One region of the Streptomyces sp. NPDC002958 genome, then DNA from elsewhere that is predicted to be linked to it. Evidence: riboswitches for the same ligand, from Rfam matches in the RefSeq annotation. Region 1 holds a riboswitch; each other region holds the start of a gene.
The links. A riboswitch is a leader RNA that binds a small molecule or an ion and turns the genes downstream of it on or off. The one in region 1 is predicted to bind cyclic di-AMP.
Positions count from the first base shown of each region.

Region 1 (3,264 bases):
CCGAATGGGGCCTGGTCACCGACACGGAGTTCGCTGACGGAATCCAGCTCATCGTCTCGGAGCTGACGACCAACGCCGTCCAGCACACGTTCGGACAGTCACCCACCTTCACCGTGGACCTGAGACTGGAGCGGGAGGAGCAGCTGCATCTGGGGGTGACGGACAGTCACCCGCGCTGGCCCCGGCGGCTGCCCGCCGCCGTTCAGCAGGACAACGGGCGCGGCATGGTGATCATCCGTGGCCTGACCAAGGAGTGCGGGGGCCGGCTCACCGTCACCCCCACCGCCGACGGCGGCAAGACGGTCTGGATCGCGCTCCCGTGGAGCATCCCCGTACAGAGCTGACGGACCTCCCGATCCGTCCGCTTCCCTCTCTCAATCCGCCCGTCTCTGCTCTCTCGAGCGCACGATCACCCGCCCTCGCCGCCCGGCCGCGCTCCTGGTGGACGGGCTGGGCGGGTGGCTGCGCCGGCCGCGTACCGCCCGCACCATCGAGGGTGGCAGCGGCGCGGCGCTCACCGCGTTAAGGCTGGTACTGGTGTTCGGCCCCCTGCTGCGCTGAGAACGAGCGGATCAGTGGCGGAGACCAGCGCTTGTCCGGCGGCCGAGCGTGGAGTCCAGCGCCTGTCCGGCGGCCGGACGGTGGAGTCAAGCGCCTCCGGCGGCCGGGCAGCGGGGCCCAGGGGACTGCCCGGCGGATCACGGCACGGCCGGGACCGCGCCCCTGATCCGCCGGACAGGCATCAGCGGACCCGCCCGTAATAGACACCCTTTGTCCAGATCTTCTCCAGCCGGACCACCGCGCCGGTCCGCGGCGAGTGCCAGATCTTGCCGTGACCGGCGTAGATCCCCACGTGGTAGACGCTGCGGCCGTAATGGAAGAAGACCAGATCGCCGCGTTTCCTGCGCGAGGGCTTGATATGGCGGGACTTGTTGTACTGCTGCTGGGCCGTGCGGGGGAGCTTCTTGCCCGCCTTCTTGAACGAATAGGCCGTCAGGCCCGAGCAGTCGAAGCGGTTGGGGCCCGTGGCCCCCCACCTGTACGGCGATCCTTTCTTCGACGCGGCGATGTTGAGTGCCTTCATCGAGAGAGTCGCTGCCTGGGCTTCTGTCGCGGCGCCCGGGGCCAGTATGGTGCCGCCGACGGCGGCCAGAGTCAGAACCGAGGCCGTACCGGCCCGGGCGAGCAGAGACGGGACATGAACCTGCGCAGCCATGCGCAACCCTTCGTCAGCCGCCTGTGAAGGATGACCTGTCGGGTTCGGGCTGGCGAAGTTGCCCGGCCGCGCTCGGCGGCTTCACCCCGAGGGTCGACCGGTGATCCGGCCGACCCGTTGTGCTCGGGTCCTCCACTCCTGCCGATCCACTTCTGTCGACCAGGCATCCGGACAGCGGCAGGACTCGGCGTCCGCCCGGACCGCCCCGCCGCGGTGGCGGGGGCTTGTCGTCCCAGGGATCTTGACTCACCTGCTGCCGGATTTCCGAGGGAGAACAGCGATATGTGTGGTTCCTCGCGACTGCACCGTTCGGGTGGACTTGATGATTTCGACGGCCGAGCCGGTTACTCGGACCGGCGTCGTACCAGGGGTGGAATGAAGGATTCCGCTCACTGGCCACGCGGAATACGCAAGTTGAGCTATCCCTCGTGAGGGGGAGTTTCTACGCCGAATGAGCGAGGAATTTCGAATTGCCTGCCGGGCGTGTCGAGCAGGGGAGTTGAGCGAAGCTGGTGGGAAGCGGGTGGAGTGAGTTGAGCGAGCCCCGTCGGGGGTGGGATCAGGGGGAGCTGACCGGTCCCTGCCGGGCGTGGAGACGAAGGGGCCGATCAACTCGTGGGAGCGGGGGGTACGGTGACGCGTCCGGCCCGCTGTTCCCCGTCGAGCACACGCAGCGCCCGCGCCAGGGTGGCGGCATGGATCCGCGTCTCGCCGCGCTCGTGCATCAGCGTGAGGGCGTCGCGCAGCGCACCCGCCCGTGAGACCAGCGCCTGTGCGGCGCGTAGTGCGCCGTAGGTGTCGCTGCCACGGGCCGGGTTGATCCGGCCCAGTTGATCGAGGACTTCGAGATAGCAGTCGATGAACTCCCCCTCGGCGCGCGTCAGTGCGGGGAGCGGCGGCAACTCCGGTGGCTGCACCTGGCGTTCACCTCGCACTGTGCGGCGGGAGCGATGACATTCGGTTCTCCATGATGTGGTCCACCAGGCCGTACGCCTTGGCGCCCGGCGCGTCGAGAATGAGGTCGCGCTCGATGTCGGAGGCGATCTGCTCGGCGCTGCGGCCCGTGTGACGGGCCAACATTGCGGTGAGCATCTCGCGGACCCGCTCCAGTTCCTGTGCCTCGATCTCCAGATCGGACGGCTGGCCCTGCACCGGCTCGGTGAGCGCGGGCTGCTGTACGACGACCCGGGCCCCGGGCAGTGCGTGCCGTCGGCCGGGAGCGCCTGCGGCGAGCAGTGTCGACGCACAGGAACCGGCCTGGCCGAGGCAGTAGGTCTCCACCTCGCAGGTGAGGTACTCCATCGTGTCGTAGATCGCGGACATGGCTCCGAACGATCCGCCGGGGGAGTTGATGTAGAGGGAGATGGGCCGGTCCGGGGCGGCGTGTTCCAGATACATGAACTGGGCGATCAGATCGTTGGCCACGGTGTCGTCGACCGGCGTGCCGAGGAAGACGATCCGTTCGGCGAGCAGCTTGGAGTACGGGTCGAGGGTCCGCGTCCCGTTGGTCGTGCGCTCGGTGAACTCGGGCAGTACGTAGCGGGCGGTGGGTCGGAACAGCATGGCGATGCCTCTCCTCCGGGGTTGTGCGGGGCCTGCGCAAGCGTCTGTACAAAATGTACAGGACGTACAGAAGGATATAATGGAGCGTGATCCTAGTGATCCACTAAAAGTCCCAGGTCGGAGGCTGTTTTCTGTTCGCTGAGGGCGGATATCTCACCATCTCTAGACGCTTGATCATCAGGCTGCTTCGCCCTCACTGAAACCGAGTACAGAAGTGAGGTGGTCCGAGGCGACGCGGAGGTCCTCGTGGCTCGGGTGGACGTACACCCGCTTGGTGAAGGTGGCTTTGGCATGCCCGGCCCATGCGGCGAGGACGACGTCCGGCACGCCGTTGACGGCAAGAACCTCGCCGCCATTCGAAAGCCAGTCGAGGTCGCAGGCCATCCCGTCACCTTCTGGGAGGAGCTGCCGCCTTACCGGCATGGCAGCCCGACGGAGGGTGCACAACTTCTAAAAATTTCACGCCTTGGCGGCCCCCGGCTTCG
Region 1 is NZ_JBVHDS010000010.1:162,302-165,565, reverse strand. It holds gene ACZ3IC_RS19825 (ATP-binding protein) at 1-344, shown strand, start outside; partial or broken gene ACZ3IC_RS19820 (LysE family translocator) at 433-561, shown strand; gene ACZ3IC_RS19815 (C40 family peptidase) at 743-1,216, opposite strand; cyclic di-AMP (ydaO/yuaA leader) riboswitch at 1,220-1,392, opposite strand; gene ACZ3IC_RS19810 (hypothetical protein) at 1,825-2,133, opposite strand; gene ACZ3IC_RS19805 (ATP-dependent Clp protease proteolytic subunit) at 2,141-2,776, opposite strand; gene ACZ3IC_RS19800 (hypothetical protein) at 2,957-3,163, opposite strand.

Region 2 (3,264 bases), on a different contig from region 1:
AGGCACTCGCACTGGTCGCCGAGGCCCTGCGGGCGCCCGCCTTCGCCGACAGCGAGATCGAACGGCTGGTACGCAACCGGCTCGACGAGATTCCGCACGAGCAGGCCAACCCGGCCCGGCGCGCCGCCAAGCAGCTCTCCAAGGAGCTCTTCCCGGCCACGGCGCGGATGTCGCGCCCACGCCAGGGCACCGAGGAGACGGTGGAGCGGATCGACTCGGCAGCCGTGCGCGCCTTCTTCGATGCCCACATCCGGCCGTCCACGGCGACCGCCGTGGTCGTCGGTGACCTCACCGGCATCGACCTGGACGCCCTGCTCGCCGACACCATCGGCGACTGGTCCGGGGACACCACCGAGCCCCGCCCCGCCCCGCCGATCACCGCGGACGACACCGGCCGCGTGGTGATCGTCGATCGTCAGGGCGCGGTGCAGACGCAGTTGCTGATCGGCCGGATCGGCGCCGACCGTCACGACAGCGTGTGGCCGGCCCAGGTGCTCGGCACCTACTGCCTGGGCGGCACGCTCACCTCCCGGCTGGACCGTGTGCTGCGCGAGGAGAAGGGCTACACCTACGGCGTACGGGCCTTCGCCCAGGTGCTGCGGTCGTCGGCCCCGGATTCCGCCTCGGGGGCGACCGGTGCCGCAATGCTCGCCATCAGCGGATCGGTGGACACGGAGTCCACCGGACCGGCGCTGAAGGACCTGTGGACTGTCCTTCGGACCCTCGCGGCCGAGGGGCTGACCGATGAAGAGCGCGAGACGGCCGTGCAGAACCTCGTGGGTGTCGCACCGCTGAAGTTCGAGACGGCGGCCTCCGTCGCGGGCACCCTCGCCGACCAGGTCGAGCAGCACCTCCCGGACGACTACCAGGCACAGCTGTACGCCCGGCTCGCGGAGACCGGCACGGTCGAGGCGACCGCAGCGGTGGTCAACGCCTTCCCGGACGACCGGCTGGTCACGGTCCTCGTCGGTGACGCGGCACAGATCGAGGAGCCGGTCCGGGCGCTGGGCATCGGAGAGGTGTCGGTGGTCGCCGGCTGACGGGCGCACCCGTCGTGGACGACGGACGACCGTCCGGCCCGACGCGGGCGACGGCGGACCGACCGACTCGACGCGGGCGACGGCGGACCTGTCCCGTGTGACAGTGCACAGGTCGACTGGCACGGTCGACCGAGCGCCCCCGCCGACCGGTCCATTGGCCCGTCATATGCCCGCATAACGGGACAAAAGGGAAAACCCTTGTGAGCTAGATCTCGCAGGGGTCTTCCCTTTTGTCCGTTTTAGAGGGGAGGTTGCCTGTCTGCCCTGTGGGATGCGCTACAAAACGGCCTGTCCGTTTGGTGAATGAATGTGCTCCCGCTTAGCGTCGGCTCGGCTGCCTGTCACTCGTATGCCGCAACCGCGACGTACCGGGCAGCCATCGCCGAGTCCCCGTCAGGCGCGAGCCTGGGGAGCCGGGGACCCACGCAGTCCCTGGGGTGAATCGGATGTCTGAGCCTCGATGAGGCCGGGGTGTCCGTAGGAGACCTTCCTGCTCCGAACCCGTCAGCTAACCCGGTAGGCGAGAAGGAAGGAAAGGACCAGCCACTTCATGGCGTTCACCCGTGCCACCGGGAAGCATCGTGCCGCGAGCCGACTGACGCGCAGGAGCGCGAAGATCGCCGGCGTCGCGGCTCTGGCCACCACCGGCGTCATCGGCGGCATGGCCTCACCGGCCCTCGCCGCGGGCGCCGAGGCCCCCTCTGTCGTCGAGACCGGTCTGAGTCAGGTCATGGCTATCGACGGTGCGCTCGCCGACCAGATCGCCGCCCAGGCCGACGACCAGAAGCACCAGGCCGATGTCGCGGCGAAGGCGAAGGCGAAGGCGGAGGCCAAGAAGAAGGCCGAAGCCAAGAAGAAGGCAGAGGCCAAGGCCGAAGCGGAGCGCGCGGCCGAAGCGCGCGCCGAGGAGGCACGTGCGGAGAAGGCGCGTGCCGCCCGGTCCGCCGAGCGCGCCCGCCTGAACTCCTTCCAGCTCCCGGTCGCCGGTTCGTACGTCACCACCGGCTACAAGTCCGGCGGCTCGCTCTGGTCCTCCGGCAGCCACTCGGGCGTCGACTTCCAGGCCGCGTCCGGCAGCTCCGTCGTCGCCGTCGGCGCCGGTACGGTCGTGGAGGCCGGCTGGGGCGGCGCGTACGGCAACAACATCGTGCTCCGGATGGCGGACGGCACGTACACGCAGTACGGCCACCTCTCCTCGATCGGCGTCTCCGTCGGGCAGAGCGTCGGTGCGGGCCAGCAGATCGGCCTCTCCGGCTCCACCGGCAACTCCACCGGGCCGCACCTCCACTTCGAGGCCCGGACCACGCCGTCGTACGGCTCCGACATGGACCCCGTCGCGTACCTGCGCGCCCACGGCGTCAGTGTCTGATCGACGCTCCACCCGCAGTACCGCTTCGAAGGCCCCGGCACACGCCGGGGCCTTCGCCGTGTCCGGCCTCCGTGTCCGCCCGGCGTCCCACCCGCAGTACCTGCCCGCCGAACCGCCTTGCGGCCAAAAGATATTCATGAATTTCCACCCGTCCCGGATGGGGAAAGCGAAAGAGCCGCGGCCCCGAATCAGGGTGCCGCGGCTCTTTCGCAGAAAATGGTTCAGACGGTCTCCGGAAGCTCGTCGAGCCCTTCGGCGACCAGCTTTGCCAGACGGTCCAGGGCGGCTTCGGAGTCGTCGGCCTCGGATGCGAGGACAATCTCCTCGCCACCGTGCGCGCCGAGACCGAGCACCGCGAGCATGGAGGCGGCGTTCACCGGGTTGCCATCGGCCTTGGAGATCGTCACGGGGACGCCGGAAGCCGTGGCGGCACGGACGAAGATGGAAGCGGGGCGGGCGTGCAGGCCCTCGGCCCAACCGACCTTGACGCGGCGCTCAGCCATGGTTCTGCCCTTCACGAATCAATGGTTGTCTAGACCAGTCTCTCATGCAGTGCGCGATGCTCCGGCCGACCCGCGAGACGGCCCGCAACCCGTGCTGTACCGCCGATCGGCCCCCTCAGACTGACCCGGCCCCAAGACCTACGCGACCGCTGGCGGAGTCGTAGTCTTTGCCCATGCAGTCCTCGCCGGAGCAGAGTCCGCATCACGCGTACCCCGACCACTGGGAAGCGGACGTGGTTCTCCGTGACGGAGGAACCGCGCGGATCAGGCCCATCACCACGGACGACGCCGAACGACTGGTCAGCTTCTACGAGCAGGTCTCCGACGAGTCGAAGTACTACCGCTTCTTCGC
Region 2 is NZ_JBVHDS010000013.1:42,574-45,837, reverse strand. It holds gene ACZ3IC_RS22305 (M16 family metallopeptidase) at 1-1,040, shown strand, start outside; cyclic di-AMP (ydaO/yuaA leader) riboswitch at 1,411-1,577, shown strand; gene ACZ3IC_RS22300 (M23 family metallopeptidase) at 1,591-2,409, shown strand; gene ACZ3IC_RS22295 (HPr family phosphocarrier protein) at 2,631-2,912, opposite strand; gene ACZ3IC_RS22290 (bifunctional acetate--CoA ligase family protein/GNAT family N-acetyltransferase) at 3,086-3,264, shown strand, end outside.
Region 2: it holds a riboswitch for cyclic di-AMP, as region 1 does, so the genes downstream of both, ACZ3IC_RS22300 (M23 family metallopeptidase) here and ACZ3IC_RS19815 (C40 family peptidase) in region 1, are expected to answer to the same signal.

Region 3 (3,264 bases), on a different contig from region 1:
CCTTCCAGCCGGCCCAGTCGTCCTCGTACAGCGGGTCCTCGATGGAGACCAGCGGGTAAGCGGAGACGAGCTCCTCGTAGTACTCGGTCATCTCGGCGGCCGAGCGGGACTTGCCCTCGAACTCGTACGTGCCGTCCTTGTAGAACTCGGACGCGGCGACGTCGAGCGCGAGCGCGATGTCCTTGCCCGGGGCGTAGCCGGCTTCCTTGATGGCCTCGATGATGAGGTCGAGGGCGGCGCGGTTCGACTCCAGGTTCGGCGCGAAGCCACCCTCGTCACCGAGACCGGTCGAAAGGCCCTTGGTCTTCAGGACCTTCTTCAGCGTGTGGTAGACCTCGGCGCCCCAGCGCAGGGCCTCGGAGAAGGACTCCGCGCCGATCGGGGCGATCATGAACTCCTGGATGTCCACGTTGGAGTCGGCGTGCGACCCACCGTTGAGGATGTTCATCATCGGAACGGGCAGCAGGTGCGCGTTCGGGCCACCGAGGTAGCGGAACAGCGGCAGGTCCGAGGCCTCGGAGGCGGCGTGGGCGACGGCCAGCGAGACGCCGAGGATGGCGTTGGCGCCGAGCGAGCCCTTGTTCTCGGTGGCGTCAAGGTCGAACATCGCCTGGTCGATCAGCCGCTGCTCGGTCGCGTCGTAGCCGACGAGCTCCGGGCCGATCTGCTCGATGACAGCGAGGACGGCCTTCTCCACGCCCTTGCCCTGGTAACGGTTGGGGTCACCGTCGCGAAGCTCAATGGCCTCGAACGCACCGGTGGAGGCGCCGGACGGCACGGCAGCACGACCCGTGCTGCCGTCGTCGAGACCAACCTCGACCTCGACCGTGGGGTTCCCCCGGGAGTCGAGGATTTCCCGGGCTACGACGACGTCGATGGACGGCACGAGGCATCTCCTTCTGGGATATGACACTGGTTGTGCAGGGTCACTTCGGCCTTGCGACAAGAGCCTAACCGGCCCGGCCCGCTCAGTCGGACGACCGCCCGTCCCCTGGGACGGAAAAAGACCCAGGAGCGCACATTACCGGGCAAACAGCAGGAATTTTACTGGCTAACGACTACAACAGTTGAACGATCACACACGGCCTGCGTTCCCCGTGTGACAGCCGACACTCCCTGCACAAGCACTCCCTCTATGCAGGCACTCCCTGTACAGGCACCGCACGCAAGCACCGCGCGGAGGTGTCGCGCGCACAGAAACCCCGGCCCGGCGCATACGGGGGGAATGCGCGCCGGGCCGGGGTGCTCAGGGGGAGAGGGCCTGGACTACTTCGTCAGGTGCAGCTGCTGACCCGGGTAGATCAGGTCGGCGTCCTTGACGATGTCCTGGTTCAGCTCGAACAGCTGCTGCCAGCCGCCCTCGACGTTGTGGTCGGCGGCGATCTCGCTCAGGGAGTCACCGGAGGCGACCACGTACTCGCCGTCGCCCTTCTCGACCTGCTCGCCAGTCGGGGTGGTGACGGTCTCCTCCGACTCGGCCTGCGGGGCGGCGGAGCGGTCCGAGCGGGAGGCGGCGGGGGCCTCGGCACGCTCGGCTTCCTGCGGCTGCGCCTGCTGGGCCGGCTGCGACTGCTGCTCCGGCGCGGCCGGGGTGCTCTGCTGCTCGGTGGGCGCGGAGGAGGACTCCGAGGAGGAGCCGGTGTCGACGCCCGGGTCGACGCCGTCGTTGGTCAGGTTGCCGGCAGCGGCACAGCTCCAGGCACCCGGGCCCTGGATGTCGAGGAGCTTTTCGGCGGTGGCGATCTGCTGGGCCTTGGTGGCCAGGTCGGCACGGGGGGCGTACTGCGTACCGCCGGCGGCGGCCCAGCTGGACTGCGAGAACTGCAGACCGCCGTAGTAGCCGTTGCCGGTGTTGATGGACCAGTTGCCGCCGGACTCGCACTGGGCGACGGCGTCCCAGGTGGCGACAGAGGCGGCCGAGGCGCTGGTCGCACCCATCAGCGGAACGGCCACAGCGGTACCGGCGACGCCGGCGAGCGTGGCGATACGGACGGCCTTGGACGGGCGGCGATGCTTGCCCTTGCTGGAAAACAGCATGGAACTTCCCCTCACCGACGCCTACGAGGTGAGCTGTCGGGTTCGGGCCAAGTGAGTTGCCCGGTCGCACGTCCTAGCGCGCGACTTCACCCCAAGCCGGTCCTGACGCGTCTTTCGACGATCGGGCCCGGCGCTTACCTGGGTCCCCCGCTCCTGCCTACGGCGCTTTACGCGTCTGTTCCCTTCGACCGACGGCAGGATTCGGCGTGACGGTCGACGGGGCCCGCGGTGCGAGCGATTTCGAACGTAAACATACGCAACTCTCACATTCAAAGACGCACACATCGGACAATCAGCCCTTACTCGCGCCCAAGGAATCACCGTTTTCGCAGGTGAGGGCGGCATGGAAGGGTTCCCCAGGCGCGACACGCCAGTTGACGCAAAGAGACCCATGTCTCACATGCACATAAACGGACATAGGTCTCTTAACTACCCGGCTTTTGCGGCCCTTTTAACCGATTTTCAGACTGCCCTCACTCGGCCTTCAAGGCGAGATCGAGGCTCTGGCCAGGGAGGATGAGGTCCGGGTCGGAGCCGACGGCCCCCCTGTTGGCCTCGTAGAGCGCCGACCACCCACCAGGAACCTTCTGTGCATCAGCAATCGCCCAGAGGTTGTCGCCGGGACGGACGGTGTACGCGCCGTCGGCGGCCGCCGCACCCGCGTCGCGCGCGTCACCGGCACCGCGGGAGGCATGACGACCCGACTCGCGCCCATCACCGCCGTTCGCGTTCCGACTCCCCTCGGGGGCCGGCGCGCCACGGTGCTTGCCACCCACACCGCTGGACGAATCGGATGAATCAGATGTACTTGACGAGTTGGACGAATCGGGCGCTTCGGAGGACGGGGCGGTCGACGTGGTGGTCGACGGCTTCGCGGAGGGCTTGGCCTTGCCGGCCGGCTCGTCGGTCACGTCCGAGCCCTTGGAGCCCTTGGAGCCGTCCACGGTGTCCGATGCGCCGTCCGACGACGTGGCACCATCGGACGACTCCGCGCTCCGCGTCGGCTCGTTGGAGGGCACGGACCCCGGGTCGACACCGGGCAACGCCCCGTCCTTCGCGAGGCCGGAGATGACCGCACAACTGGGCCACGCCCGCGGTCCCTGGTCGTCCAGAACCTTCTCGGCCACGGCGATTTGCTGCGAGCGGCTGGCGAGGTCGGCACGCGGGGCGTAGGACTCGCCGCCGTACGCCTTCCAGGTCTCCTGCGAGAACTGCAGGCCGCCGTAG
Region 3 is NZ_JBVHDS010000001.1:322,636-325,899, reverse strand. It holds gene eno (phosphopyruvate hydratase) at 1-886, opposite strand, end outside; gene ACZ3IC_RS01575 (transglycosylase family protein) at 1,267-2,037, opposite strand; cyclic di-AMP (ydaO/yuaA leader) riboswitch at 2,041-2,212, opposite strand; gene ACZ3IC_RS01570 (LysM peptidoglycan-binding domain-containing protein) at 2,511-3,264, opposite strand, start outside.
Region 3: it holds a riboswitch for cyclic di-AMP, as region 1 does, so the genes downstream of both, ACZ3IC_RS01575 (transglycosylase family protein) here and ACZ3IC_RS19815 (C40 family peptidase) in region 1, are expected to answer to the same signal.